3 regions of the Mesorhizobium sp. CA6 genome follow, and region 2 is predicted to be linked to each of the others. Evidence: predicted binding sites of a transcription regulator. Region 2 holds the regulator's gene; each other region holds the start of a gene.
The links. Region 2 encodes PhoB, which activates phosphate uptake and scavenging genes when phosphate is short. Its sites were predicted from a motif close to TGTCATNNANCTGTCAT; they were not measured.
Positions count from the first base shown of each region.

Region 1: LB526_RS06180 (acid phosphatase) is a predicted target of PhoB. The motif match lies at 2,623-2,639, and genes of this name have one in related genera.
Region 3: ppk2 (polyphosphate kinase 2) is a predicted target of PhoB. The motif match lies at 7,933-7,949, and genes of this name have one in related genera.

Region 1 is NZ_JAIUHI010000003.1:363,883-373,594, forward strand. It holds gene petA (ubiquinol-cytochrome c reductase iron-sulfur subunit) at 1-348, shown strand, start outside; gene LB526_RS06170 (cytochrome b) at 365-1,666, shown strand; gene LB526_RS06175 (cytochrome c1) at 1,688-2,545, shown strand; gene LB526_RS06180 (acid phosphatase) at 2,684-3,379, shown strand; gene LB526_RS06185 (adenine phosphoribosyltransferase) at 3,574-4,119, shown strand; gene LB526_RS06190 (MaoC family dehydratase) at 4,277-4,747, opposite strand; gene LB526_RS06195 (MaoC family dehydratase) at 4,744-5,214, opposite strand; gene corA (magnesium/cobalt transporter CorA) at 5,328-6,302, opposite strand; gene ychF (redox-regulated ATPase YchF) at 6,322-7,425, opposite strand; gene pth (aminoacyl-tRNA hydrolase) at 7,624-8,346, opposite strand; gene LB526_RS06215 (50S ribosomal protein L25/general stress protein Ctc) at 8,458-9,099, opposite strand; partial or broken gene LB526_RS06220 (glutathione S-transferase family protein) at 9,446-9,712, shown strand, end outside.
Region 2 is NZ_JAIUHI010000007.1:13,326-23,037, reverse strand. It holds gene pstS (phosphate ABC transporter substrate-binding protein PstS) at 1-646, shown strand, start outside; gene pstC (phosphate ABC transporter permease subunit PstC) at 711-1,697, shown strand; gene pstA (phosphate ABC transporter permease PstA) at 1,701-2,552, shown strand; gene pstB (phosphate ABC transporter ATP-binding protein PstB) at 2,549-3,352, shown strand; gene phoU (phosphate signaling complex protein PhoU) at 3,373-4,080, shown strand; gene phoB (phosphate regulon transcriptional regulator PhoB) at 4,097-4,786, shown strand; gene LB526_RS12105 (ROK family protein) at 5,120-6,361, opposite strand; gene xylF (D-xylose ABC transporter substrate-binding protein) at 6,630-7,670, shown strand; gene LB526_RS12095 (hypothetical protein) at 7,723-7,875, shown strand; gene LB526_RS12090 (sugar ABC transporter permease) at 7,919-9,271, shown strand; gene LB526_RS12085 (ATP-binding cassette domain-containing protein) at 9,299-9,712, shown strand, end outside.
Region 3 is NZ_JAIUHI010000004.1:63,003-72,714, reverse strand. It holds gene LB526_RS07110 (alpha/beta hydrolase) at 1-131, opposite strand, end outside; gene LB526_RS07105 (OpgC family protein) at 332-1,570, shown strand; gene LB526_RS07100 (LacI family DNA-binding transcriptional regulator) at 1,620-2,699, opposite strand; gene LB526_RS07095 (hypothetical protein) at 2,876-3,019, shown strand; gene LB526_RS29550 (hypothetical protein) at 3,078-3,209, shown strand; gene LB526_RS07090 (DUF423 domain-containing protein) at 3,229-3,603, opposite strand; gene LB526_RS07085 (MFS transporter) at 3,643-4,890, opposite strand; gene LB526_RS07080 (GntR family transcriptional regulator) at 4,999-5,664, shown strand; gene LB526_RS07075 (glycosyl transferase family 90) at 5,764-6,735, shown strand; gene LB526_RS07070 (aldo/keto reductase) at 6,741-7,784, opposite strand; gene ppk2 (polyphosphate kinase 2) at 8,036-8,956, shown strand; gene LB526_RS07060 (dihydrofolate reductase family protein) at 9,139-9,712, opposite strand, start outside.

The DNA.
Region 1 (9,712 bases), on a different contig from region 2:
GTGGTGGTGCGCAACCGCACCGAAAAGGAAATGAAGGACGGCGCGGCCGTCAATCTCGCCGATCTCAAGGATCCGATCGCACGCAACGCCAACCTGCCGTCCGACGCGCCGGCGACCGACGCCAACCGCACCACGCCCGGCAAGGAAGCCTGGATGGTGATGGTGCAGGTCTGCACGCATCTCGGCTGCATCCCGCTCGGCCAGGAAGGCGATTTCGGCGGGTGGTTCTGCCCGTGCCACGGTTCGCAATACGACACCGCCGGCCGCATCCGCAAAGGCCCGGCGCCGGAGAACATGGCGATCCCGGTATTCAAGTTCATTTCCGATACCAAGATCCTTATCGGTTGAGGCAGGGGACATTTCGATGAGCGAGGGACACTCGACCTATACGCCCAAGACCGGTATCGAGCGCTGGTTCGACGCCCGCATGCCGCTGCCGCGGCTGGTCCATGACAGCTTCGTCGCCTATCCAGTGCCGCGCAACCTCAACTACATGTGGACGTTCGGCGGCATCCTGTCGATCATGCTGGCCGCGCAGATCCTGACCGGCATCGTGCTGGCGATGCACTACACCTCCGACACCAATCTCGCCTTCGATTCGGTCGAGAAGATCATGCGCGACGTGAATTCGGGATGGCTCTTGCGCTATCTCCATTCCAATGGCGCCTCATTCTTCTTCGTCGCCGTCTACATCCATATCTTCCGCGGCCTGTTCTACGGCTCCTACAAGGCGCCGCGCGAGCTCTTGTGGATCCTCGGCTGCATCATCTACCTCCTGATGATGGCCACCGGCTTCATGGGCTACGTGCTGCCTTGGGGCCAGATGAGCTTCTGGGGCGCTACCGTCATCACCGGCTTCTTCAGCGCCATTCCGCTGGTGGGGAACTGGATCCAGGAACTGCTGCTCGGCGGCTTCGCCGTCGACAATCCGACGCTGAACCGCTTCTTTGCGCTGCATTACCTGTTGCCGTTCATGATCGCCGGCGTGGTCGTGCTGCACATCTGGGCGCTGCATGTCGTGGGCCAGTCGAACCCGACCGGTATCGAGGTCAAGTCGAAGACCGATACCGTGGCCTTCACGCCCTACGCCACCATCAAGGACGCGTTCGGCATGATCGTGTTCCTGTTCGTCTTCGCCTATTTCGTCTTCTACCTGCCGAACTTTCTTGGCCATCCGGACAACTACACGGTCGCCAATCCGCTGAAGACGCCGGCCCACATCGTTCCGGAATGGTACTTCCTGCCGTTCTACGCGATCCTGCGCGCCATCACCTTCAACATCGGCCCGATCAACTCCAAGCTCGGCGGCGTGCTGTGCATGTTCGGCGCCATCGCCATGCTGTTCCTGGTGCCGTGGCTCGACACTTCCAAGGTGCGCTCGGCGGTCTATCGTCCATGGTACAAGCTGTTCTTCTGGCTGTTCGTAGCCGACGCCATCCTGCTCGGCTGGCTGGGCTCGCAGCCGGCGGAAGGCAGCTATGTGTTCATGGCGCAGATGGCGACGCTGTTCTACTTCGCCTTCTTCCTGGTCATCATGCCGGTGCTCGGCCTGATCGAGACGCCGCGCAGGCTGCCGAACTCGATCACCGAGGCCGTGCTTGAAAAGAAAAAGGGCGGCAGCGGACATCCGGCACGCGCTGCCGCCGCGCCGGAAACCACGGGCTGAGAATCTGAGGGGATTTTGGGTATGAAGAAGATTCTCACCTCGCTGGCGCTGCTTGGCCTGGTGGTCGCGGGCACCGCTGCCATCGCCGCCGAAGAGGAACACAACGCGGCCGCTCCGACGCATTTCCCGATCAACGAACCGAAGGAAATGAGCTGGAGCTTCGCCGGTCCGTTCGGCACCTATGACAAGGCGCAGCTGCAGCGCGGCCTGAAGGTCTACAAGGAAGTTTGCTCGGCCTGCCACTCGATGAACCTGGTGGCTTTCCGCACGCTGGAAGGCCTCGGCTATTCGGAGGCGCAGATCAAGACTTTGGCCGCCGAATACACCATCCATGACGGCCCGAACGATGCCGGCGACATGTTCGATCGTCCCGGCAAGCCGTCGGATCACTTCCCGGCGCCGTTCCCGAACGAGCAGGCCGCGGCATCCGCCAATGGCGGCGCCGCCCCGCCGGACATGTCGCTGCTTGCCAAGGCGCGCGGTGTCGAGCGCGGCTTCCCGCGCTTCATCTTCGACATCTTCACCCAGTATGCGCAGGGCGGCCCGGACTACATCCACTCGCTGCTCACCGGCTACGACCAGACGCCGCCGGCCGGCATGGTGATCCCGGAAGGCACGCACTACAACCCGTACTTCCTGTCCGGCGTGTCGCTGAAGATGCCGAAGCCGCTCTCGGACGGTCAGGTGACCTATGACGACGGCTCGCCGCAGACCGTCGACCAGTATGCCCGCGACGTCTCGGCCTTCCTGATGTTCGCGGCCGAGCCGCATCTCGAGGATCGCAAGAAGACCGGCTTCCGCGTCATGATATTCCTGCTGGTCTTCGGCGCATTGGTCTACATGACCAAGCGCAGGGTGTGGGCCGACGTGGCGCACTGAGGCGGCGTCGATCGCAAGAATTTTGAAAGGGCGCCACAAGGCGCCCTTTTGTATTTCGGCGCGCGCAAACCGGGGCGTGTCACATGACCGTCATCGCTCGTGGCGATCCTGCCTCGCACTCACCAAAGGATCGCAACCATGAAAAGATATGCATCGCTCGCGGCGGGTTTCCTGCTGCTTGTCACCGGATATGTCGCCCATGCCGATGAGGCCCAGCCTTTCGTCACCAGCAAGGACATTGACCTGACGATGATCCTGCCGCCGCCACCGGCCAATGACTCGCCGGAAACCAAAGCCGAGCTCGGCGAGGTGCTGACGCTGCAGGTGACGCGCACGCCGGAAATGGAAAAGCGCGCCATCGCCGACGCCGAGGAGAATATCTGGCGCTTCGCTGACGTCATGGGCCCGAATTTCAACAAGGAGAAGCTGCCGAAGTTCAGTGCCTTCTTCGATCGCGTCGTGGCGACCGAAGGCGCCGTCGTCGATCCCGCCAAGGATGTCTGGAAGCGGCCGCGGCCGCATCAGCTCAGCGATCTGGTCAAGCCGGTCGTGAAGCTGTCGAGCTCCGGTTCCTGGCCGTCTGGTCATGCGACGGTCGGCACCATGATGGGCATCGTCCTTGCCGACATGGTCCCCGAAAAGCGCGTCGAGATCATGGCGCGCGCGGCCGAATTCGCCCACAACCGCGTGGTCGGCGGCATCCATTATCCGTCCGACATCGAGATGGGCAAGATCTCCGGCAGCGTGATCGCCGAGGTCCTGCTCAACCGTCCCGATTTCAAGGCCGAGTACGAAGTGGCGCGCTCCGAGCTGCGCTCGGATCTCGGCATGTAGCCGCTCGGTAGCGCCTGCTTTTCGAAGGGCGCCTTCGCGGGCGCCCTTTTTCATTATGGCCGAGGCCGATCGGTGCCGATCCTTTGCCGGATGTGCTTGTCTCTGGCGCGACATCGCGGTAGCCCTTGTCGGTCGCGTCGGGCAGCAAAGGCCGACGCCGCCAAATCCGACAGCCGGACACGCGGAAAGCCTCGATGAAATCCTCCCTCGAAGACACGCTGCTTGCGGCCATCCGCACCATTCCGGATTATCCCAGGCCCGGCATCCTGTTTCGCGACATCACCACGCTGCTTGGCGACGCGCGCGCCTTCCGCCGCGCCATCGACGAGCTGGTCCATCCCTATGCGGGATTGAAGATCGACAAGATCGCCGGCATCGAGGCGCGCGGCTTCATCCTCGGCGGCGCTGTGGCGCACCAGCTTTCGGCAGGGTTCGTGCCGATCCGCAAGAAAGGCAAGCTGCCCTACGAGACGGTGCGCGTCGCCTACAGCCTCGAATACGGCCTGGACGAGATGGAGATGCACAAGGACGGCGTCTCGCCGGGCGAGAAGGTGATCGTGGTCGACGACCTGATCGCCACCGGCGGCACGGCGGAAGCCGCGGTGAAGCTGCTGAGGCAAATCGGCGCCGACATCGTCGCCGCCTGCTTCGTCATCGATCTGCCGGACCTCGGCGGCCGCCGGAAGCTCGAAGCGCTCGGCGTGCCGGTGAGGACGCTGATCGGGTTCGAGGGGCATTGATCTTCCCCTTCTCCCCTTGTGGGAGAAGGTGTCGCCGAAGGCGACGGATGAGGGGTGTTCCAGGGAACGCCAACGTCGCACTTCGCTGGAACACCCCTCATCCGTCTCGGCGCTGCGCGCCGATCCACCTTCTCCCACAAGGGGAGAAGGAGAGGCGCTATCCCACCTTCACCAGAACGGCGCTGTCGAACTCAATCACCTTGTCGCCGGTCGAATCGAAGCCTTCCGAACGCAGCGTCAGCAGGTTCCAGCCTGGGCGCCCGGCGAGCGGGCGGTGCGCCTGCGCGGTGCGCGTGAAAGTCACGGTCTCGCCGGCATAGACCGGCTTCAGCCATTTCAAATTGCGGAAGCCGGGCGAGGGGCCGAACTCGGGCTGCGGGCCGGGGCCTGTCCAGCGCACGCCCTCGGTCTCCATGCGCTTTTCGAGGTTGTATTTCATCCAGGTGGCGGCAGTGTGCCAGCCCGAGGCGCAGAGCCCGCCAAGCACGCTCTTCTTCGCCGCCTCTTCATCGACGTGGAAGACCTGCGGATCGTATTTGTTGGCAAACGCCCTGATCTCGTCGGCTTCGAATTTATGCGAGCCGAGCGTGACGGTCTCGCCGATCAGGAAATACTCGTCCAGGGTCATGACGGGTCCCTTGCGGCATCACGCGCGAGGAACATCCCAGTGTTTTCGAGCTCGAAAACGCTTTCGCCGCGCTGGTTGACGAGCTCGCTGCGCATGGTGACCAAGCCGAGCTGCGGCCTCGATTTCGACTGGCGCTTGGAAAGTATGGTGAGCGTGCCGGTAAGCCTGTCGCCGGCCAGCACCGGCTTCTTCCATTTCACATGCTCGATGCCGGGCGAGCCCTGCGAGGTCGAATCGAGCAGGAAGGCATCGCACAGCATGCGCATGAACATCGCACAGGTATGCCAGCCCGAAGCCGAAAGCCCGCCGAGGATGCTTGCCTTGCCGGCTTCCTCGTCGAGATGCATCGGCTGCGGATCGAACTCCGAGGCGAATTCGATGATCTCGGCGGCGCTTACGTCCTTGCTGCCGAGGTCGAGCGAGGCGCCCTCGGCGAAATCCTCATAGGCCCAGGTCTTTCCGGTCATGATCGGCAATCCGGTTGACGAACGCGATCCCCAAGGATCGAAAACCCGGATGCCGGCCCAAGTCGATTTGGTCAAGTGATTTCTGGTAAGCCAGCCGTCGCCGGCCAAGTCCGTCAGAGCCAGCCGCGGCGGCGGAAATACCAGAAGGGCAGGATCGCCGAGACCACCATCAGGGCGATGGCGAAGGGGTAGCCGAACTCCCATTTGAGCTCGGGGATGATGTCGAAGTTCATGCCGTAGATCGAGGCGACCAACGTCGGCGGCAGGAAGATGACGGCGGCGACCGAGAAAATCTTGATGATGGCGTTCTGCTCGATCGAGATCATGCCGAGCGTGGCGTCGAGCAGGAAGGAGATCTTCTGCGACAGGAAGGTGGCATGGTCGGCGAGCGAGAGCACGTCGCGCGACAGCGTCTTGATGCGGGCGCGCACATCCTTGCTCATCTTGGTCTGGTCAGCGACGTGGGCGAGAAAGCCGGCCAGGCGCTGCAACGAGATCAGGCTGTCGCGGACCGAGGAAGCGATGTCCTCCTTGCGGCCGATGCCTTTGAGGAGCTCCTGGAAATCGCGGTTGCGCTTCGAGGCCTTGGTCGAGCGCGCTTCGAAAATGTCGCGCGAGATCGTTTCCACCTCGCGGCCGGCGCGCTCGAGGATGTCGGCCAGGCGATCGACGATCGCCTCGAGGAGGCCGATCAGGATGGTGTCGCCGCTGGTGCAGCCGGTCGCCACCTTTTCGGCGCGCTGCGGGAAAGTCTTAAAGGCCTTGGGCTCATGATAGCGGATGGTGATCAGCCTCTTGCCGGCGAGCGCGAAGGTTACCGGCGACATCAAGGGATCGTCGGCCTCGGTCTGCGCCGGCAGCACGGCGGTCATGAAGTAGCCGCCGTCCTCGATATAGAGCCGGCTCGAAATCTCGATCTCTTCCATCTCCTCGCGGGTCGGGATGGCAATGCCCAGCCAGCTCTCGATGCGCGCCTCTTCCTCCTTGGTCGGATTGAAAAGATCGGCCCAGACGACCCTGTCGCCATCCGCCGCAAGGTCCTCGGTAAGACGCAGGCGATCATTGTCCACGACGAAGGTCTTTATCATCGCCGGGTCTCCCTGGAGATCAGGTGTTGAACTTGAACAGCATGATGTCGCCGTCCTGAACCACGTATTCCTTGCCTTCGTCGCGCGCCTTGCCGGCTTCCTTGGCGGCCGCCTCGCCGCCCAGCGTGACGAAGTCGTTGTAGGCGATCGTCTGGGCGCGGATGAAGCCGCGCTCGAAATCGGTGTGGATGACGCCAGCCGCCTGCGGCGCCTTATCGCCCTTGTGGATCGTCCAGGCGCGCGTCTCCTTCGGCCCGACGGTGAAATAGGTGATCAGATGCAGGAGCTCGTAGCCGGCGCGGATCACTTTGTTGAGGCCCGGCTCATCGAGGCCGATCGAGGCAAGGAATTCCATTTCCTCCTCGTCTGAAAGCTGGGCGACTTCAGCCTCGATCGCCGCCGAGATCACAACCGTGCCGGCGCCCTGCGCGGCCGCCATCTTCTCCACCGCCCTGGTGTGCTCGTTGCCGGTGGCGGCGTCCGCTTCGGCGACGTTGCAGACATAGAGAACGGGATGCGAGGTGAGCAGATTCAGCCCCTGCAGGATGCGCAGGTCCTCCGCCGCGATGCCGTTGAGCAGGAAGCGCGTCGGTTTGCCGGCTTGCAGAAGCTCGAGCGCGGCCTCCATCATGGGCAGGACGGCCATGGCCTCCTTGTCCTTGCCGGCGGCGCGCTTGCGGATCTGGGCGATGCGGCGCTCGAGGCTTTCGAGGTCGGCGAGCATCAGCTCGGTCTCGACCGTCTCGGCGTCGGCGACAGGGTCGATACGGCCTTCGACATGGGTGATGTCGTCATCCTCGAAGCAGCGCAGCACGTGCACGATGGCGTCGACCTCGCGAATGTTGGCTAGGAACTGGTTGCCCAGCCCTTCGCCCTTGGAGGCGCCGCGCACCAGGCCGGCGATATCGACGAAGGAGATGCGGGTCGGGATGATCTCCTTCGACTTGCCGATCGCCGCGATCTTCTGCAGGCGCGGGTCGGGCACCGCCACCTCGCCGGTGTTCGGCTCGATGGTGCAGAAAGGATAGTTGGCGGCCTGCGCGGCGGCCGTCCTGGTCAGCGCGTTGAACAGCGTCGACTTGCCGACGTTGGGCAAGCCAACGATGCCACATTTGAAACCCATGTTCGTCCAATCCTGTCGGAAATTCGATTTTGGTGAGGGCTATGGGCGATAGGGGTGACGAACGTCAAGCCCCATGCCTCTATCGTGACAGGGCCTAAAGCGCGTCGCGATCTTTTAGATTCGCTCCCTGCGCTTTAGGCTTTTGATTTTGCGCATGTCTTTACCCCGAAACCGGTTCCCACTTTCGGGAGACATGCTTTAGTCCTTGCCAAAGAGCTTCTTCAGCATGGCAGCCATCGGGCCGCTTTCTGGGAGCTTTGCCGCTGGCTGCTGCGGGCGCGCCTGGCGGACATGGCTTTGCTGCTTCGGCGCCTTGGGCGGCGGGCGGTCGTCGTCGCCGGTCGGCACAAGCTTGTCGCGCAAGGCAAGCGTGACCCGGTTCATGAACGAGCTGTCGTCGCCCTTGGCGAGCAAGCCGGCAGCGTCGGCGATTGCGTCCAGCAGGACATCGAGCCACTCGCGGTCGGCCTTGGCGAAATCGCCAAGTACATGGCCGTGCACCATCTCCTTGACGCCGGGATGGCCGACGCCGATGCGCACCCGGCGAAAGGCGTTGCCGACATGCTGGTCGAGCGAGCGGATGCCGTTATGGCCGCCGGAGCCGCCGCCCACCTTGACCCGGAGCTTGCCGGCGGCAAGGTCGATCTCGTCGTAGAAGACGGTGAGGGCGGATGGCTCGAGCTTGTAGAAGCGCAGCGCTTCGCCGACCGACTGTCCGGAGAGGTTCATGAAGGTCTGCGGCTTGATCAGCAGGATTTTTTCGCCGCCGAGCGTGCCTTCTGAGACCAGGCCCTGGAATTTTCTCGACCAGGGCGAAAAGGAATGGCGGCGGGTAATCGCGTCCGCCGCCATGAAGCCGACATTGTGCCGGTTGTTTTCGTATTTCGCGCCCGGATTGCCGAGGCCTGCAAAGACAAGCATCGCCGCCTCCAGACTTAGAGCACGATGCCGAAAAGTGGGAAGCGGTTTTCGGAAAACATCATGCTCTATTTCTTTGGTTTAGAGCCGGATGAAATCATCCGGCTCGGAGAATTACTTCTCTTCGGCCTCCGGGGCCGCCGTCTCTTCCACAGCTTCCGTGGTCGCTTCCGTCTCCGGCTTCATCGCCGACGAGCCGGCAACGGTCGCGATGGTGAAATCGCGATCGGAGATGACCGGCTTGACGCCGGCCGGCAGCTTGACCGCCGAGATATGGATCGAATCGCCGATGTCGGTGCCGGTGAGATCGACGGTGATGAACTCCGGGATCGCGTTGGCCGGGCAGTGGAACTCGACTTCGTGACGAACGATGTTGAGCACGCCGCCGCGCTTGATGCCTGGCGACTTGTCTTCATTGATGAAGTGGACAGGCACGTCGACATTGACTTCGGTGTCCTTGCCGATGCGCAGGAAGTCGACATGGACAGGAAAATCCTTGACCGGGTCGAGCTGGAAATCCTTCGGCAGGACCTGGATCTTCTTGCCGTCGACATCGATCGTGGCGATCGTGGTCAGAAACCCGCCGCCATGGATCTTGTAGAAGATGTCCTTGTAGTTGAGCGCAATCGCCAGGGGAGGCTGCTTGTCGCCATAGATAACTGCAGGCACTTTACCGTCGCGACGAACTGCACGGGCGGACCCCTTACCGACCTGTTCGCGCGCTTCGGCTTTCAGCTCATAAGCATCGTGGCTCATGGCATTTCCTTTCGCGTGTTGTGGAGCGTTCGCGGCCGGCAAACCCGTCCGTAAACGTCGAAAGCCGTCGCGGCCTTGCACGATCTGTCGATGCGTTTGGCGATCCAAAAGCGTCTAGGGGATCATGCAGGCCTGGCCGGCCTTCCTCCGCGTTGCCTCCAAGGGTGTCTACGCGGGTGGCGGCTCTATAGCGGAAGGCGGGCAACGGTGCAAGCGGTTGGCCGGGCGGGTTGCGGGCGGTTTCCGGTGCCGAAAGGATAAACCGGAAATCCGATTTGCGGCAAATGTAGGAACGCGCAGTTCTCAGCCGTCCTGCGGGCATGTGGCCAAATCCATGGGGACCAATATGAAGCTTCTGTTCAGCCGCAATCCCAATCCTCGCCTCGCGGTCGCGACGGCGCGCCATCTCAAGGCGGAGATCGCGTTCGAGTTCGCATCGCCCATGGCGCCGGGGCAGGCCGAACGCTATCGCGCGCTCAACCCCAATCTGACCTTGCCGATCCTGGTCGGGCCGGGATGGAGCCTGTGGGAGGCCGACGCCATCGCCTGCCGGCTTTCGCGCGAGACGCATTCGGATTTCTGGCGCGGCGGGCAGGACGAGCCGGACATGATC
Region 2 (9,712 bases):
CGACGCGGCGATCAAGAAGCTCAACCCCAAGATCAAGCTGCCCGACCAGGCGATTGCCGTCGTCCACCGTTCGGACGGCTCGGGCACCACCTTCAACTTCAGCTACTACCTGGCCGACGTCAGCGCCGACTGGAAATCGAAGGTCGGCGTCAACACCGCGCTTGAATGGCCGGTGGGCATCGGCGCCAAGGGCAATGAAGGCGTCGCCAACAACGTGTCGCAGACCGGCGGCGCGATCGGCTATGTCGAATACGCCTATGCCAAGCAGAACAAGCTGACCTACACCGACCTGATCAACAAGGACGGCAAGAAGGTCGAGCCGACCGCCGCCGCGTTCTCGGCCGCTGCGGCCAATGCCGACTGGAGCTCGCAGCCGGGCTACGGCGTCATCCTGGCCAACCAGGCCGGCGCCGAATCCTGGCCGATGACCTCCGCCACCTGGATCCTCGTCTACAAGAAGCCCGACGACGCCGCGGCGACGACCGAAGCGCTCAAATTCTTCGCCTGGTCCTATGCCAAGGGCGATGAGCTGGCCGCCGGCCTGGACTATGTTCCGATGCCCGACGCGGTCGTGAAGAGCGTCGAGGAAATGTGGAGCAAGGACATCGTCGACGCGAACGGCAAGCCGCTCTACTCCGGCATGTAATTCCCGCAAAATAAGGAGGGCGTCTACGGCGCCCTCCTGTCTCTTTCGAAATGCGAGGGGCTAAATGACAGCCGTTTCCGAAGCCGCGACATCGTCCGCCCTGCGGACCAGAGAAGCGACGGTGCGCCGCTTCGCCGTCACCGACATGGTTTTCCGGACGGCGACGCGCCTTTCCGCCATCCTCGTGCTCGTTCTGCTCGGCGGGGTCGCGATCTCGCTGGTCGCCGGATCGTGGGAGGCCCTGTCGAAGTTCGGCTTCTCCTTCCTGACCACCGAATCCTGGAACCCGGTCACCGAGAATTTCGGCGCGCTCGCGCCCATCTACGGCACCATCGTCACCTCGGCCATCGCCATTCTTATCGCCGTGCCGATCGGCATCGGCATCGCCGTCTTCCTGACCGAGCTTTGTCCGCGCCCGCTCAGGCGTCCGATTGGCATCGCCGTCGAGCTGCTCGCCGGCATTCCCTCGATCATCTACGGCATCTGGGGCCTGTTCGTCTTCGCGCCGTTCCTGCAGACGACGGTCCAGCCCTTCATCATCTGGCTGTTCAAAGGCATCCCCGGCCTCGACAGCCTGTTTGCCGGTCCGCCCTACGGCATCGGCCTGCTGACCTCGTCGCTGATCCTCGCCATCATGGTGCTGCCTTTCATCACCTCGATCACCAAGGACGTGTTCGACACGGTGCCGGCGGTGCTGAAGGAATCGGCCTACGGCATCGGCTGCACGACCTGGGAAGTGACCCGGCGCGTGACCATCCCCTATACCCGCATCGGCATCATGGGCGGCGTCATGCTCGGCCTCGGCCGCGCGCTCGGCGAGACGATGGCCGTCACCTTCGTCATCGGCAACGCGCACCGCATCAGCGCCTCGCTGTTTGCGCCGGGCACGACGATCTCGGCGACCATCGCCAACGAATTCACCGAAGCCGACGGCAACCTCTATACATCCTCGCTGGTGTCGCTCGGCCTGATCCTGTTCATCATCACCTTCATCATCCTCGCGCTCGCACGCTACATGCTGCTGCGCATCGATAGCCGCACGGGAGCCTGACCGATGTCGACTGCCGCATCGCTTCACCAAAGCCGCAAGCGCAAGAATGCCGTGATGATGACGCTGTGCGTCGTCGCGGCGGGCATCGGGCTGGCCTGGCTGGCGCTGATTCTCGGCGCCCTGCTCTACAAGGGGCTCTCCGGGGTGTCGCTCTCCGTGTTCACGGAAATGACGCCGCCGCCCGGCGATGCCGGCGGCCTGCTCAATGCCATCTACGGCAGCATCGTCATGACGATCATCGGTATCGTCGTCGGCACGCCGATCGGCGTGCTGGCCGGCACCTACATGGCCGAATACGGACGCTTCTCGAAGCTTACGACGGTGGTGCGCTTCATCAACGACATCCTCTTGTCGGCGCCTTCCATCATCATCGGCCTGTTCGTCTACGAGCTGATGGTGCGGCCGATGGGGCACTTCTCGGCGATTGCCGGCGCGGTCGCGCTGTCGATCCTGGTGATCCCCGTCGTGGTGCGCACCACCGAGGACATGCTGAACCTTGTGCCCAACGCGCTGCGCGAAGCAGGCACCGCCATCGGAGCACCGCGCTGGGTAGTGATCCGCTCGGTTGCCTATCGCGCGGCGCTCTCCGGCATCGTCACCGGCATCCTTTTGGCGATCGCCCGCATCTCCGGCGAGACGGCGCCGCTTCTCTTCACCGCGCTCAACAACCAGTTCTGGTCGAGCAATCTCAATGCGCCGATGGCCAGCCTGCCGGTAACCATCTTCCAGTTCGCTCTCAGCCCCTACGAGGAATGGCAGCAACTGGCCTGGACGGGCGCACTCATAATCACCCTGACGGTTCTCGGGCTGAGCATCATCGCCCGCAGCCTAACCGGACGCAGAGAGGACAGATGAAACCGATGTTGTCCACCGACCTGAACGCAGCCGATACGACCGTCGAGAAGGCCAAGATCGAGGTCAAGAACCTCAATTTCTACTATGGCCAGTCGAAGGCGCTGAAGGACATCAACCTGTCCCTGCCCGAGCGCAGCGTGACCGCCTTCATCGGCCCGTCGGGCTGCGGGAAGTCGACGCTGCTGCGCGTGCTCAACCGCATCTACGAGCTCTATCCGAAACAGAGCGCCGAGGGCCAGGTGCTGCTCGACGGCAAGAACATCCTCGACCGCTCGCAGGACCTCAACCTGCTGCGCACCAAGATCGGCATGGTGTTCCAGAAGCCGACGCCGTTCCCGATGTCGATCTACGAGAACATCGCTTTCGGCGTCAGGCTCTATGAGAAGATCAGCAAGGCCGAGATGGACAGCCGCGTCGAGCAGGCGCTGAAGCGCGCAGCACTCTGGAACGAGGTCAAGGACAAGCTCAACGCCAGCGGCCTCAGCCTCTCGGGCGGCCAGCAGCAGCGCCTGTGCATCGCCCGTACCGTTGCGGTGAAGCCCGAGGTCATCCTGCTCGACGAGCCGGCCTCGGCGCTCGATCCGCTGTCGACCGCCAAGATCGAGGAACTGATCGACGAGCTGCAGGCCGACTACACGATCGTCATCGTCACCCACAACATGCAGCAGGCGGCGCGCGTGTCGCGGCAGACCGCGTTCATGTATCTGGGCGAGCTGGTGGAGTTCGACCGGACCGAGAAGATCTTCACCTCGCCCCGCGAAAAGCGCACGCAGGACTACATCACCGGCCGCTTCGGCTGAGCTCATACGAGGACATCATCATGGCCGAACATACCGTCGCTTCCTTCGACGAGGATCTGAGGCAGATCAGCCGGCTCATCAACGACATGGGCGATCTCGCAGCCTCCATGGTCGGCGCTTCGACCAAGGCCCTGCTCGAGACCGACAATGCCATGGCGCAGCGCGTCGTTTCCGACGATGCCATCATGGACGCGCGCCAGCGCGAGCTCGACGACCGTGCCATCACGCTGATCGCCAAGCGCCAGCCGATGGCCGACGACCTGCGCAACGTGGTCGGCTCGATCCGCATGGCGGGCGACCTCGAGCGCATCGGCGACCTCGCCAAGAACATCGCCAAGCGCGTCGGCTCGGTCGGCGTCAGCGCCGCGCCGCGCGACCTCACGCATTCGATCGATTCCATGGCGCAGCTGGTGCTGATCCAGGTCCAGGCCGTGATCCAGGAATATACGGTGGGCGACGCCACGGCGCTGGCCAAGCTTCGCAACGACGACGAGCGCATCGACGTCAAATACACATCCGTCTTCCGGGAGCTCCTGACCTACATGATGGAAGACCCGCGCAACATCACCGCCTGCACGCATCTTCTGTTCTGCGCCAAGAATCTCGAGCGCATCGGCGACCATGTGACCAACATTGCCGAGAACGCCTATTATGTGCTGACCGGCACGCAATTGCCCGCGAATCGTCCCAAGCAGGACGAGACGACAATGTCGGCGCCGGCGGCCTGACGAAGGGTATCTGCCAATGATCGCGCCACGCATCATGGTGGTGGAGGACGAGGAGCCGCTTGGGGTGCTGCTCCGCTACAATCTCGAATCCGAGGGTTACCAGGTCGAAGTGGTGACCCGCGGCGACGAGGCCGAAATCCGCCTTCAGGAAAACGTTCCCGACCTGCTCGTGCTCGACTGGATGGTGCCGGCGGTTTCCGGCATCGAGCTCTGCCGGCGCCTCAGGATGCGGCCCGAGACCGAGCGGCTGCCGATCATCATGCTGACGGCGCGGGGCGAGGAAAGCGACCGCGTGCGCGGCCTTTCGACCGGCGCCGACGACTATCTGGTCAAGCCGTTCTCGACGCCGGAGTTCATGGCGCGCGTCAAGGCACTGCTGCGCCGCGCCAAGCCGGAGGTGCTGTCCAGCGTGCTCAAGGTCGGCGACATCGTGCTCGACCGCGAGTCGCACCGTGTCTACCGCAAGAAGAGCGAGATCAGGCTCGGCCCGACCGAGTTCCGGCTGCTGGAATTCATGATGCGTCATCCCGGCCGGGTGTTCTCGCGCAGCCAGCTGCTCGACAATGTGTGGGGCGAGACGATCTATATCGACGAACGCACCGTCGACGTCCATGTCGGCCGCCTGCGCAAGGCGGTCAACAACGGCCGCATGCCGGATGTCATCCGCACCATCCGTGGGGCTGGTTACGCGATCAGGGAAGATTAGGAGTAAGGCGCCGAGCCGCTGACGGATTCTGTCTCCAGCATCGGATCGCGTGCATTGGCGATTAGTCGAGACGCTTGTGCTTCGTCATCCACGGGCGGAGCAAGGAGCGCAGCGACGCAGCGCAGACCCGAGGATCCATTCCGTGATGTCGATGCGTTGCGACAGTCCAGAATTCTGTGCCGCTGCGCTCGACGCGTGAGGTAGCGGCATGGATTCCAGGGTCTCCGCGACGGAGCTTCGCTCCTGCTCCGCCCTGGAATGACGAAGCTGCGGGGCCTTCCCTTCGCTAATTTCAAGCGTCTGCTGCTGTCCCCGGACCTCTTCAAGGCTGCCTCAGGCCACGTTCTTTCCCGTCCCCGCTCTTGCCTGGCCTCCCGGCGCGAAAATCTCCTGGTCGACGAAGGTCAGCGCGCGCATGGCGCAGCCTTCGCGGATCAGCGGCAACTCGTTCGGCTCGGTGTCGAAGGAGATCGATTCGGAGTGCTGGCCGCCGGCCGTCTGGGCGATCGCCTCGCGCAGCGCCGGCTCGATCAGGTCGAAGGCGGCCGCGCTGACGCCGACCATTGCGACGGGCGCCGGGTCGATGAGGGCGAACAGGCTGCCGAGACTGAAACCAAGCGCTTCGCCGGCCCGGCGGTAAGCCTTCCGTTCGGGGCCGTCCCTCTCGCGCGCCTTCGCGGCAAGGGCCCGCATGTCGGCGTCGCCGACGTCGACCGGCTCGGCGTCCTCGCTCATTTTCATGGCGCTGCGCCAGATCGCGTAATTGCCGGCATATGCCTCGACGCAGCCGCGGCGGCCGCAGCGGCAAAGCGCCCCGCCCGGGCGGTGGATCATGTGGCCGAACTCGCCGCCGGAGGAATGCGTGCCGGTGAACAGCGCACCTTTGAGCACGAGACCCATGCCGATGCCGTGCGACAACAGGATGGCGATGAAGTCGTCACGATAGCGCTCCGGGTCGCGCCATTGCAGCGCCACCGCCATCATGTTGCAGTCGTTCTCCATGGTGGCGGAGATGCCGAACTCCTTCTCTAGGATGTCGGCGAAAGGAATGTCGGTCAGCGGCGTTATCGGCGACCAGAGCATGGCGCGTGCATTAGAATCGGTGATGCCCTGAATGCCCATGGCGATGCGGGCGACGCTGCCAACGTCGAGGTCGGGATCCTGCAGCCGGCGCCGCACGATCGCCACGCATTCGCCGATCAGCTCGTCGCGGGGCATGACAAGCGTGTCCAGGCGCTGCTGCTCCTCGGCAACAACCTGACCGGCATAATCGATCACGGCGACCGACAGGAAGTTCAGCGACAACACCACGGTCAGCACCGCGGCGGCTTCAGGGTTCAGCGCCAGGCCGATCTGCGGCCGGCCGCGCTTCAACGCCGTCGGCTCGCTGGCCTTGCTTTCGGTGAGAATGCCCTCCTGGATCAGGTCGGCGGAGATCGCCGAAATGGTCGAGTGGCTGAGCCCGGTGGTGGCGGCAATTTCGGTCCGTGATGGCTGACCGGCGCGGCGTACCGCCGAAATCACCATGGCGCGGTTGCGCCGGCGCAAATCGTCGTGGCGGATTCCGACCGACATCGTTTCGCACGTCCTCCCCGGTCATCGCGGCCTTGTGATAATGCCATGGCCTGTCGCTGACACGCTAGGGATTGTGGCAGAAGCCAGGGGCCATGTCATTATTTATTGCGGATACCGAAAAAAATGCCTGAGCCCGTCAAAACCCATCAGAATCTCGGTTGACAGCGCTGTTGTGCTGGACCACTATTTTTTTGAGGCTCGAAAAAAAGCCTCTGTGCCGGCCTTCGGGCCAGTCTGGGTCGCGCCGCACGGGCGCAGGGAGGATATCATGAAGAAATTTGCAGCCGCCATTCTGGCGGGCGTTGCCATGTCGCTGACGCTGGCGTCTGTCGCCGAGGCGAAGGACAAGGTGATCGGCGTGTCGTGGTCGAATTTCCAGGAAGAGCGCTGGAAGACCGACGAAGCAGCGATGAAGGCCGCCATCGAGGCCGCCGGCGACAAGTATATTTCGGCCGACGCGCAGTCCAATCCGGGCAAGCAGCTGACCGACGTCGAAAGCCTGATCTCGCAGGGCGCCAACGCGCTGATCATCCTGGCGCAGGATGCCTCGGCAATCGGCCCGGCGGTGCAGAAGGCGCTCGATGAAGGAATCCCGGTCGTCGGCTATGACCGCCTGATTGAGAACAAGGACGTGTTCTACCTGACCTTCGACAACAAGGAAGTCGGGCGCATGCAGGCCCGCGAGGTGTTCAAGGCCAAGCCGGAAGGCAACTATGTCTTCATCAAGGGCTCGGGCTCCGATCCGAACGCCGACTTCCTGTTCGCGGGCTCCATGGAAGTCCTGAAGGACGCCATCGACAGCGGCAAGATCAAGAATGTCGGCGAGGCCTACACGGACGGCTGGCTGCCTGCCAACGCGCAGAAGAACATGGAGCAGTTCCTGACCGCCAACGACAACAAGGTCGACGCGGTCGTGGCTGCCAATGACGGCACCGCCGGCGGCGTTGTCGCGGCGCTGACGGCGCAGGGGCTGGCCGGCACCGTGCCGGTCTCGGGCCAGGACGGCGACCACGCGGCGCTCAACCGCATCGCGCTCGGCACGCAGACCGTGTCGGTGTGGAAAGACGCGCGCGAGCTCGGCAAGAACGCCGCCGAGATCGCCTCGCAGCTCGCCGACGGCAAGAAGATGGGCGACATCGCCGGCGCCAAGGACTTCACGACGCCCGGCGGCAACACCGTCAAGTCGCTGTTCCTGACGCCGGTCGCGATCACCAAGGACAACCTCAACGTCGTCATCGACGCCGGCTGGATCAAGAAGGACGAGGTCTGCGCGGGCGTGCCCGCCGGCAGCGTCCAGGTCTGCAACTGAGCCTTGCCGACGTTCGATCAAAAACACCTGCGCCGCGGCCAGGAGCGGTTCAATGAACCGCTCCTGGTTTTTGTTGCCGCAATCCCGGACGGAAAACCGCTACGCACTTTCCTGGGATTGCCTTAAAGCCGCGGCGTTTTCAAAAAAGCCGCGGCGTTTTCAAAAGATTTTGCCGTTCTGCCTCAGGCGGATAGCTTCCAGCTGAGTTCCGGCATCCGCGCCAGACGGCAAGCCCGTGGGAGGAAATCATGACCGACACGACGTCTACCCAACCGGCGGACACCGCGCGCGCGTCGGAACTCGGCACTGTTGCCCGGTTCCTGAAGGCGACCGAGCTCGACACCCGCATGCTGGGCATGATCGGCGCGCTGCTCCTCATCTGGATCGGGCTGCATGTGATTTCCAGCCTGCGGCTTGGCGTCAACCCGCTCGACTTCGACAGCCGCACGTTCCTGACGCCGCGCAATCTCTGGAACCTGTCGGTTCAGTCTTCGGCCGTGGCGATCATGGCCTCCGGCATGGTGCTCGTCATCGTCATGCGCAACATCGACCTGTCGGTCGGGTCGGCCGAAGGGCTGATCGGCATGGTCATGGGCTTTGCCCAGGCGCATTTCCTGGTTCGCTTCGTCGGGCTTGAACTGGGAAACCCCTGGATCTGGGTTCTGGCGTTGCTGATCGGCCTGGCGCTCGGCCTCATCATCGGCGCCTTCCAGGGCTTCGTTATCGCCTATCTCGAAGTGCCGGCCTTCATCGTCACGCTCGGCGGATTGCTGGTATGGCGGGGCGCTGCCTGGTGGGTCACCAGCGGTCAGACCGTTGCGCCGCTCGACGCCACGTTCCAGTTGATGGGCGGCGGCCCGGCGGGCTCGATCGGCGCCAAATGGAGCTGGGCCGTCGGCATCGTCGCCTGCCTGGCGGTTATCTTCATGCATTTCAACGGCCGCGTGCAGCGCAAGCGCTTCCGCTTCCCGCTGCGTCCGGTCTGGGCCGAGACGCTGCTTGCCACGGTCACCTGCGCGGTCATCCTGGGCGCGGTGTGGCTCGCCAACTCCTATCCGTGGCCGGTCGGCATCGTGAACCGCTACGCCGCGGCCAACAACATCACCGTGCCCGAAGGCGGGCTGTTCATCGCGCACGGCATCGCCATTCCGGTGCTGATGGCGGTCGCCGTCGGCCTGATCATGACCTTCGTCACCAAGCGCACTAGATTCGGCCGCTACGTCTTTGCCATCGGCGGCAATCCGGAAGCCGCCAATCTTGCCGGCATCAACACGCGCTGGATCACCATGAAGGTGTTCATGATCATGGGCGTGCTGGCGACGATCGCGGCGGCGATCTCGTCGGCCAGGCAGAACTCCTCGACAAACGCGCTGGGGACGCTGGATGAACTGCTGGTCATCGCCGCGGCGGTCATCGGCGGCACGTCGCTCGCAGGCGGTTCCGGAACGGTGCTCGGCGCCATGCTGGGCGCATTGCTGATGCAGTCGCTGCAATCCGGCATGGTGCTGCTCGGCGTCGATTCACCGCTGCAGAGCATCGTCGTGGGCGCCGTGCTCGTCGTCGCGGTGTGGCTCGACACCCTCTATCGCAAGCGCGTCTGAGCAAGGACTATAGGGAGGAAAGGGATCATGGCTGACAAGACCGCTCCCGCCGGCGTTCCGCTGGTCGACATGCGCAACGTTTCGATCGCCTTCGGCGGCATCCGCGCCGTCGACGACGCATCCGTCGATCTTTTCCCCGGCGAAGTGATGGCGCTGCTCGGTCACAATGGCGCCGGCAAATCGACGCTGATCAAGATCCTGTCCGGCGCCTATAAGCGCGACAGCGGGCAGATATTCATCAATGGCGAGGAGGCTTCGATCTCCAATCCGCGCGACGCCAAGAAATACGGCGTCGAGACGATCTATCAGACGCTGGCGCTGGCCGACAATGTCGATGCCGCGGCCAATCTCTTCCTCGGCCGCGAGCTGATGACGGGTTGGGGCACGCTCGACGACGTCGCCATGGAAGCCGAGGCGCGCAAGGTGATGGGCCGGCTCAAT
Region 3 (9,712 bases), on a different contig from region 2:
TCGTCGACACCTGACCCGTGCAGCACGAACAGGCACTCGCCGCTTGCGTTCGCCGGCCTCAGCAGACGGTAAGGAAAGGCGAGGTCCCGGCGCAGGATACTGTTTTTATCGCTATATTCGGAAGCGCTCATATCCATTTGATTCCATGAGAGATTCGTTGATTTGCCGGCTTCAAAACGGAATATTTTCGCGCTCCGCGAAAGTTGATTGAACCAGGCGCAATTCGGGCCGTTTTTCCGCCGATACACTCCCCCGTGGGAGGAATCGAAGCGGTGCGCCCCGGGGGTCGCATTTGCTGGCTATGAACAACCAGCTTTGAGGCCTTTTGTCGATGACCACCCCTGTTCCCAACGACCGCGATAAGCGTGTCGGAGAGCGCGATACGCGCATCAATGATCGTGACACACGTATCAACGATCGTGACACGCGTATCGACGTGCTGCGCGCGCTCGCGCTGCTCACCATTTTCGTCGACCATGTGCCTGGCACCGTCTTCGAGAACTGGACCTATAAGAATTTCGGCTTTTCCGACGCGGCGGAAGCCTTCGTGCTGATTTCCGGCATCTCGGTGGCGCTGGCTTACGGCACGAAGTTCAAGCCGGGCGGCCGGTTGCTCGCGACCTTGAAGATGTGGCGGCGCGCCGGGGTGCTCTACATCTCCCACATCGTCATCACGATGGTGGTGATCGCGCTGTTTAGCGCCGCCGCGCTGTTCGCGCACCGGCCGGAAATGCTGGCGATGATCAACATAGAACCCTTGATGCGCAACACGCCGCAGGCGCTGCTCGGCATCGTCACGCTCGGCCACCAGCTCGGCTACAACAACATCTTGCCGGTCTATGCGGCGCTGCTTCTGGCGGCGCCTGCTTTCGTGCTGTTCGTCAGCTATCGGCCCGTGCCGGCGCTGATCGCGTCCGGCTTGCTGTGGCTCGTCGCCGGCATCTGGCAGATCGCGCCGCCGAACTATCCGGAGCCCGGCCTCTGGTTCCTCAATCCGCTGTCCTGGCAATTCCTTTTCAACATCGGCCTTGCCGCCATGCTGCATGTGAAGCGCGGCGGGCGCATCCTGGTCAATCCGTGGCTGCTGGGTGTCGCCGGCATCTATGTGGTCGGCGCGGCGATCTGGGTGCACACTCCGCTCTGGGGTCAGATCACATGGTTCAACCTGCCGGTGGTGATCGGCGGCTTCGACAAGACCTTCCTGTCGCTGCCGCGGCTCTTGCACATTCTTGCGGTCAGCTATCTGATCGTCGCGCTGCCGACGGTCTCCAACCTCTTCCGCGTCCGGCCCGACAATCCGCTCGCGATCCTGGGCAAGCGCTCGCTGCCGGTTTTCATCGCCGGCACGCTGCTTGCCATGGCGGCGCAGGTGCTGAAGCTGATCAACCCGGGCGGCCCGGCCTACGACACGCTGCTGATCGCGGCAGGCATCGCCATGCAGCTCGCGCTCGCGCTCTACCTCGAATGGCTTGCCAGCCTCGGCCCATCCCGCGCCAAGCCGGTGCGCGAGGAGCCTGCGCGTGCGACATTCGGCGTGCAGCCGCTGCCGGCGCGGGCGGGCGGCTACTAGCCGCAGGGCGAGGAAATGCCTGCGATCTATCCGAATTGCCTGAGCCCGCTCAGGCTTTCGGTGCCGGCCCGGTCGAACCTCTGACGACGAACTCGACGCCCATCGTCTCGCGCCGCACCGCGCCATCATGGTCGAGAATCATGCGCGCGGCGCGGCGGCCGATCTCGGTGATCGGCTGGGCGATGGTGGTCAGTGGCGGCGTGGACAGCGCGCCGTCCGGCACGCCGTCAAAGCCGACAATGGAGACATCGCCGGGAACGTCGAGCCCCCTTGCTCTCAGCCAGTCGATGGCGATCAGCGCCATGCGGTCCGACATCGCCAGGATGGCGGTCGGCGGTTCGCCGCTGGCGAAGATCGCCTCGAGGCCGGCCCTGGTGCTTTTTTCCTCGTTCTCGGTCTCATAGACCGGGATTTTCGCCGTATCGATGCCGAAGCGGGAAAGCTCCTCGAAATAGCCCGCAAGGCGATCGCGCGTTCCGGTGTAGACCGCGCTGCGCACCGCTTCCGGCGTTACGAAGCCGGTTCGGTTGTCGGCAAAGCCCAGCGACAGGACGGCGAAACGGCGATGGCCAAGCTCGGCGAGATGGCGCGCGGCGAGCCTGGCGCCGGCGACATTGTCGACGCCGATGGCCGATACGGTCTCGTCCTGGAAGCCGAGCTCCAGCGCAACGAAGGGCAACCTGCGCTCGCGCGTCAGGTCGACAAGACGCGAGCCGCCTTCGATGCAGAACAGTACAAAACCATCGACAAGCGCGCTCTGAATGTTCCAGGCCAGCTTTTCCTGATTGGCGGCCGAGACCAGCGCGATGCCCGCGCCGGTGGCATCGCAGGCTTCGGAAATGCCGGCCATCATCACGCGGGCGAACGGATCGTCGAAGAAGTAGGAGAGCGGCTCGGTGGTGGCGACGCCGATGGCGTTGACCTTGCCGGCGCGCAGCAGGCGGCCTTTCGGGTCTGGACCGGCATAACCCATCTGCTCCGCCACCGCCTTGACCCGCTCGCGCACTTCGGCGCGCACGATCTCGGGACGGCTGAAAACATTTGAGGCCGTGCCATGCGAGACGCCGGCGGCCTTGGCGATGTCGGCCAGCCTGATCGGTCTTGCCTGGCCTTCGAGGAGTGATGCCATGTCGTTCCTCCGAATCCGGTCACGGGAAGAACATGACCGCTGAATTGCTGCTGGTCATCTAACATTTTTGTTGGATCGATTCAAATCCTGCTTGACTTCGCGTGATTGATGCCTATGATTTGAATCGATCCAAGTCCGCTCGCTTTTTGACGGAGCGGTTTCAACAGGAGGGTGCCATGCATCCGGTGAGTTACTTGTTCGAGGACATCTACGGCAACGACTGGGGCATCGCCTCGGCGGCCATTAGCCAGAAGCGGCGCGGCAGAGTGGGTCCCTGGCGCCGCGAACTGCGCTTCCTCGTGGAGCGCAAGCGCGGCTGAACCGTGGCCATTTTTCGTGTCCACGCATTGGATCGATTCAACTTGAGGAGAAGCAGTCATGCATCCGATTGGTCATCTTTTTCAGGACATCTACCGCAACTATTGGGGCATCACGCGCGGAACCGAGCAGCCCGAGCGGCGCCGCGCCAACGACCTGCCTGCGCGCAAGCACAAGCGGCGCGCCGATTAAAAACGCTCGCCGGAAATACCTACGGCCGAGGACGCCACAGCGCCGAGACGGCGATCGCTACCCAGCCGGCGATCAAAAGTGTACCGCCGATCGGCGCCGACATCGGGAACAGCCGCGAGCCGAGAAAGTCGCGGGCGAGCAGATCGCCGCAGAACAGAAGCAGGCCCGCGAGCAGGACGAGGCTGGCGATTCTGAGGCAGCGATTGCCGCCGGCAAGGCCGATGGCAAGGAATGCCGACGCATGCATCAGCAGGAAATTGGCCGCCGTGCCGGTGAAGGCGCCACCGCGATGCGCCGCCGTCGCCGACAGCACTACGCCGGCCGCGCCGACGAGGCCGGCTGCCAGCACGAGGATGCGGCTCCCGCCATCTGATGCCTGCCCGGCAATGCTCATCCTGGATCTCCATGCTGCGGTTGAGGTGGAGGCGCCGGTTTAGGATTCGCCAGCTTCGAGCAGCATATGCCGCGCCCGGCGCGACTGGACAATCCAGTTATAGGCAGCACCGAGCGCCATCAGCACCGCTGTGCCCAGAAACACCGAGCGCATACCGAAATGCCCGCCGACGAAGCCGCCGGACAGCGGTCCCGCGACCTGGCCGACATATTGCGCCGAGATCGCCAGGCCAAGCACATTGCCGCCGACCCCATCAGGGATATTGTGGCGGATGACGCTGGTGATGCAGGGCAACAGTCCGCCCAGCGCCAGGCCCATCAGGAAGCGCAGGCCGATCAATTGCCAGCCATTGGTGACGTAGGCTTGCGGAATGAGCAGCAATGCCGAGACCGCCAGCGCACCGACCACGACGTTCCAGTGGCCGACGCGGTCGGCGAGTTTTCCCAACCAGGACGAGGACAGGATGGTACCCAGCGCCGCCGCGGACATGACGACGCCTGCGACCATGGTCACCTTGCTCTGGTCCTCGACGAGCTGCTGCACATAGACGGTGATGATCGGCTCGATCGACATGGTGGCGAAGGCGAGCAGCATGCCGGTGGCCAGCATGGCGACGATCGGCCGCTTGTCGGGGATCTGCGACCAGCCGCTTTTCGGCTTCGTCGTCGAGGCGGGCTTGGGCGCCGGCGGGTTCTCCTTGATCAGGAAAGTCGTCGCCAGGAAGGCCAGGAAAATGACGGCGCCGGACAGCAGGAAGGTCGCGCGGATGCCGATCAGCGGCGGCAGCAGGCCGCCCAGCAGCGGTCCGACCAGCGAGCCCGCCGTGATGCCCGCCGCCAGCACGCCCAGCGCCCAGCCGGAGCGCTCCTTGGGCGTCTGCATCGCCACCAGGATCGTTGAACCCGATGAATAACCGCCGGCAAAACCGATCAGCAATCGAAGCAGCACCAGCTGCCAGACGCTCTCAACCATGCCGGTCAACGACATGCAGATCGCCATGCCGAACGAAGCGCGTACCAGCATCAGCTTGCGGCCGTAGCGGTCGCCCAGCCGTCCCCACAAAGGCGCGACCAGCGCGGCCGCGAAGAAGGTCGCGCCATAGGCGATGCCCGACCACTGCACGATCGCCGCGTGGCCCTCGGCGCCGAGCTGCTCGACGTACAGCGGCAGGAACGGAAGAAGCAGCGTCATGGCGACAAGCGTGCTGAACGAGCCGGCGAAGCAGACGGCGAGATTGCGTCGCCAATGGATGTTGAAGCCGCTCTGTTCGGGTTCCTTGGGCGTCATGTCATGCGTGCCAATGCTGGGGTTGTTGCGGATACCAATTTGGGATACCAAGCTGGTATCCGTCAAAATGCGAGCGCCGTCAACGCGGCTTGGAAAACGGGACGACAAATGTCGCAGATGCAAAATGTCGAAAGACAGCTTCGCGAGATGATCCTCGGTTTGGAGATCGGCCCGGGCGAGCGGCTGACCGAGCGCTGGATCGAGAGCCGCTTCGGCGCGTCGCGCACGCCGGTGCGGGCCGCATTGCTGCGCCTGGAGACGGAAGGGCTGATCGGCCGCGACGGCCGCGGCTGGACGGTGGCGCCAATCAACCTTGCCGAACTCGGGCAGATCGCCGTCTACCGCGAGGCGGTCGAAGTCGCGGCGGTTCGCCTCACGGCGGCGCTCGAAGACCGTGGCGGCATCGACGTGATCGCGGCGATGCTCGATTCCTGCGATGCTGAGACGCCGCGCGAGGAGTGGCATCGCGTCGGCCTGGATTTCCACATCGAACTGGCAAGGCTTTCCGGCAACGAGTTTCTGCTCAGGGCGGTGCGCGACGCGATGACCAGGCTGTCGCGTGCGCGCTGGCTGGAGGTGCGCGATGAGAAGGCGCTCGGCCGTGCCTGGGCCGAACATCATGCCATCCTCGCCGCCGTCAGGAGCGCCGATGCCGATGAAGCGGCGCGACTGCTTTCCGCTCACATCGCCGGCAGCCGAGATCGGCTGGTCACCTCATTGCATGACGACCGGCGCGGTTTGCGCGCACGCGGGTTTGCCGTGGTCGCGGCTTGAGGGAAAGCGTCGACACAACGCCGGTTGCATTAGCGGGCTTGCAACATGGCCGGGAGAATGCTGTAGGAGACGAGGGGAACTTGCTGAACTCGCGGACGTATGGCCACACTCTCTCGAACCGCCGCAAAGCTGTTCTATTACGCGCGCAATTTCGCGCGCGACCGCGCACCGCAGTCCCTGTTTCGCGACCGCCTCGCCAGCCGGCTTGAACAGGCCATGCTTTCGGGCAAGACGGTTCGCGAGCGGCTGAACTACTACAACAAGCTGGAACACCCGTTCGTGCCCAGTCCGGACGCCGTAGCCGTCGGCAAGCTGCCGTCCTCTTCCAGCATGTATTATTACGACCTCAAGGAATTCGCGCGCTATTTCGATCCCGGCCTGCTGATCGATTTCGAATTCGGCGACGTTGTCGGGGTTCCGGAGTTCCCGAGGATCGTCAAGGACCGGCCCATCGGCGACGACAATGCGAACGGCGTGCTGATGAAGCTGAACAAGTTCCGTCACTTCTACATGCCGCCCGACAACCTGTCTTTCGCCGCCAAGCGTCCGATGGTGGTCTGGCGCGGTCATCTCAACAATCCGATTCGCACCCGCTTCGTCGAAAAAGCCGCCGACCTGCCGATTTGCGATGCGGGTTCCCACAGGGCCGATGCGCCGGACGGATACCGCAAGCCGTTCCTGAACATCGAGCAGCAGCGACAGTATCGCTACATCGTCTCGCTCGAAGGCAATGATGTCGCGACGAACCTGAAATGGATCATGAGCTCCAATTCACTCTGCCTCATGCCGGAACCGACCTACGAAACCTGGTTCGCCGAAGCCCAGGTCGAGCCCAACGTCCACTATGTGCCCCTGCAGCCGGATTTCTCCGACCTGCTCGACAAGGTGGCCTATTTCGAAAAACATCCCGACGAGGCGGGACGGATAACCGCCGCCGCCAATGCCTATTGCCGCAGATTCGGCAATGAGCAGGACGAGCAGGCGATCTCGCTGCTCGTCCTCTACAAATATTTCGTGCTGAGCGGGCAGATTAAGCCCGACGCGGAAGTCTCGCGCTTTATCGCCGGCTGAGCGTTTTAAGCGTGAGAGCGGTCGAGCACCTCGTCGGCCGGCCCGAAACGATCCCTGGCCGTGAACTGCTGGTGCCAATAGGGATAAAGCACCGGCGGCCGGCTGACGATGTCGAGACGCTGCCGTTCGTCCTCGGTGAGCGACAGGCTTGCCGCGGCGAGGTTGTCCTTGAGCTGCGCCTCGTTGCGCGCGCCGATCACCAGCGAGCTTACGGCCGGTCGGCCGAGCAGCCAGGCAAGCGCCACCTGCGCGCCCGAAACGCCGCGTGCCTTGCCGATGAAGTTGAGCACGTCGACAATGCGCCACAGGCGATCCTCATCGCGGATCGGCGGTTCCGTCCAGCCGCCGATCTGGCGCGCGGTCGGGCTGTCGCGATGGTATTTGCCGGAGAGCAGTCCGCCGGCCAGCGGGCTCCAGACGAGCACGCCGAGGCCCTGGTCGACCGAGATCGGCAGCAATTCGTATTCGGCCTCCCGCGCTTCCAGCGTGTAGTGGATCTGCTGAGTGATGAAACGGGCCTGATGGCGGCTGTCGCTGACGGCAAGAGCCTTCATTACCTGCCAGCCCGACCAGTTGGAGCAGCCGATATAGCGGATCTTGCCCTGATTGACCAAGGTGTCGAGCGCCGCGATCGTTTCCTCGACCGGGGTGAGCCCATCCCATTGGTGGACGAAATAGACGTCGATGACGTCGGTCCTGAGCCGCTTCAGGCTCTTTTCGCACTCGCGGATCAGGTGATGGCGCGACAGGCCTTCGTCATTGGGGCCGGTGCCGATACGCATGCGCGCCTTCGAGGCGATCAGCACATCGTTCTTGCGCTTGCCGCCAAGCGCCTCGCCGATGATCTCTTCCGACAGCCCATTGGAATAGACGTTTGCGGTGTCGATGAGGTTGATGCCGGCATCGATGCAGGTGTCGATGATGCGTTGGGCTTCCGAAAGATCCGAATTGCCGACGGCGGCGAACGGACCGGTGCCGCCGAAGGTCATGGTGCCAAGCGTCAATGTCGAGACTTTCAAGCCGGATCGGCCGAGCGTGCGGTATTCCATGTCGGTCCTCGCAATTTGTTTTGAAGAAGCGCCGTGGCGAGCGCCGGAAAGAGCGAGGGATTTGTAGGACAATTCCCGCCGCTTGTCGCCCCGCTATCGATACGGGGTCGATCACATATCTTCCATGTCGATGCAGCTGCCGGGCGATTGCAATAAAACCGTCATTGCGCCTCTGTATCTCAGTCGGCTTACGGAGTGTCCGGCCGGGGCTTCCGAAGCGGTGATGGCTGACAGGCAGACGGAGCAGCGCGATGAATGAACTGAAACCGAATTCCGGAGCCAAGGACTGGCTGGAGGCCGAGCTCGAGGATACGCTCGACGAGGACTATGAGCTGGAGCTGTCCGAGCCGGCGCTCTCGCTCGAGATCGCCAAGATCTACAAGAAGTCGCATCCGCCCTCCATCGAGCGCATGACCTATTTTCGCGAGCTGCTCAGGCTGCAGTCGGAGCTGATCAAGCTGCAGTCCTGGGTCGCCTACCACAAGAAGAAGCTGGTGGTGGTCTTCGAAGGCCGCGATTCCGCCGGCAAGGGTGGCGTCATCAAGCGCATCACGCAGCGGCTCAATCCGCGCATCGCCCGTGTCGTGGCATTGCCGGCGCCGACCGAGCGCGAGAAGTCGCAATGGTATTTCCAGCGCTACGTGCCGCATCTGCCCGCGGGCGGCGAGATCGTGCTGTTCGACCGCTCCTGGTACAACCGCTCCGGCGTCGAGCGGGTGATGGGCTTTGCCAATGGGGACCAAGTCGAGGAGTTCTTCCGCGACGTGCCCGAATTCGAGCGCATGCTGGTCCGTTCCGGAATCACCCTGGTGAAATACTGGTTCTCGATCACCGACGAGGAGCAGCAGATGCGCTTCCTGATGCGCATCCACGATCCGATGAAGCAGTGGAAGCTCTCGCCCATGGACCTGCAGTCGCGTGTGCGCTGGGAGCAATACACCAAGGCCAAGGAAGAGACCTTCGCCCGCACCAACATTCCGGAAGCGCCCTGGTTCATCGTCGAGGGCAACGACAAGAAGCGGGCACGGCTGAACTGCATCGACCATCTGTTGCAGCAGATGCCCTATGAGGAGGTTCCACACGAGGAAATCACGCTGCCGGAGCGCGTCTTCAATCCAGAATATGAGCGCCAGGTCCTGCCGCGCGAACTCTACGTGCCGGAGAAGTATTGAGGCGCCCTCCTTCTCCCCTTGTGGGAGAAGGTGGATCGGCGCGCAGCGCCGAGACGGATGAGGGGTGTTGGAAGAAATGAGGCGGTGACGATTTCCAGCTCGTCGCCAAGCTGGAGCACCCCTCATCCGACCTCGCTTCGCGAGGCCACCTTCTCCCACAAGGGGAGAAGGAGAAGCCTGGCCTACGCCCGCCCGATCATCACATGCGTGGCATCCGCCGTGGCAACCTGTTCCGTGCACTGATACCCCAGCTTCAGCATGTCGAGCCCGGCGAACAGATGCTCCCCTGAGCCGAGCAGGACAGGCGAGATGGCCAGATGCATCTCGTCGATCAAGCTCTCCTGCAGATACTGCCGAACGGTCGAGACGCCGCCGCCGACCCGCACATCCTTGCCGCCGGCCGCTGCCTTCGCCTGTTCGAGCGCCGAATGAATGCCGTCAGTAACGAAGTAAAAGGTCGTGCCGCCTTCCATCTCGATCGGTGCGCGTTTGTAGTGCGTCAGCACGAAAGTCGGTACATGATAGGGCGGGTTGTCGCCCCACCAGCCTTTCCATTTGTCGTCCGGCCATTCGCCGCGGCTCGGCGCGAACATGTTGCGGCCGAGGATCCACGCGCCGATATTCTCGAAGCTGCGGACCGCAAAATCGTTGTCGGTATCCGTGGTCCCGCTATCTTTGCCGATCATCTGGTGGAAAGAGCGGGTCTTGATCATCCATTTGTGCAGATTTTCGCCACCGACGCCCAGCGGCGTGTCG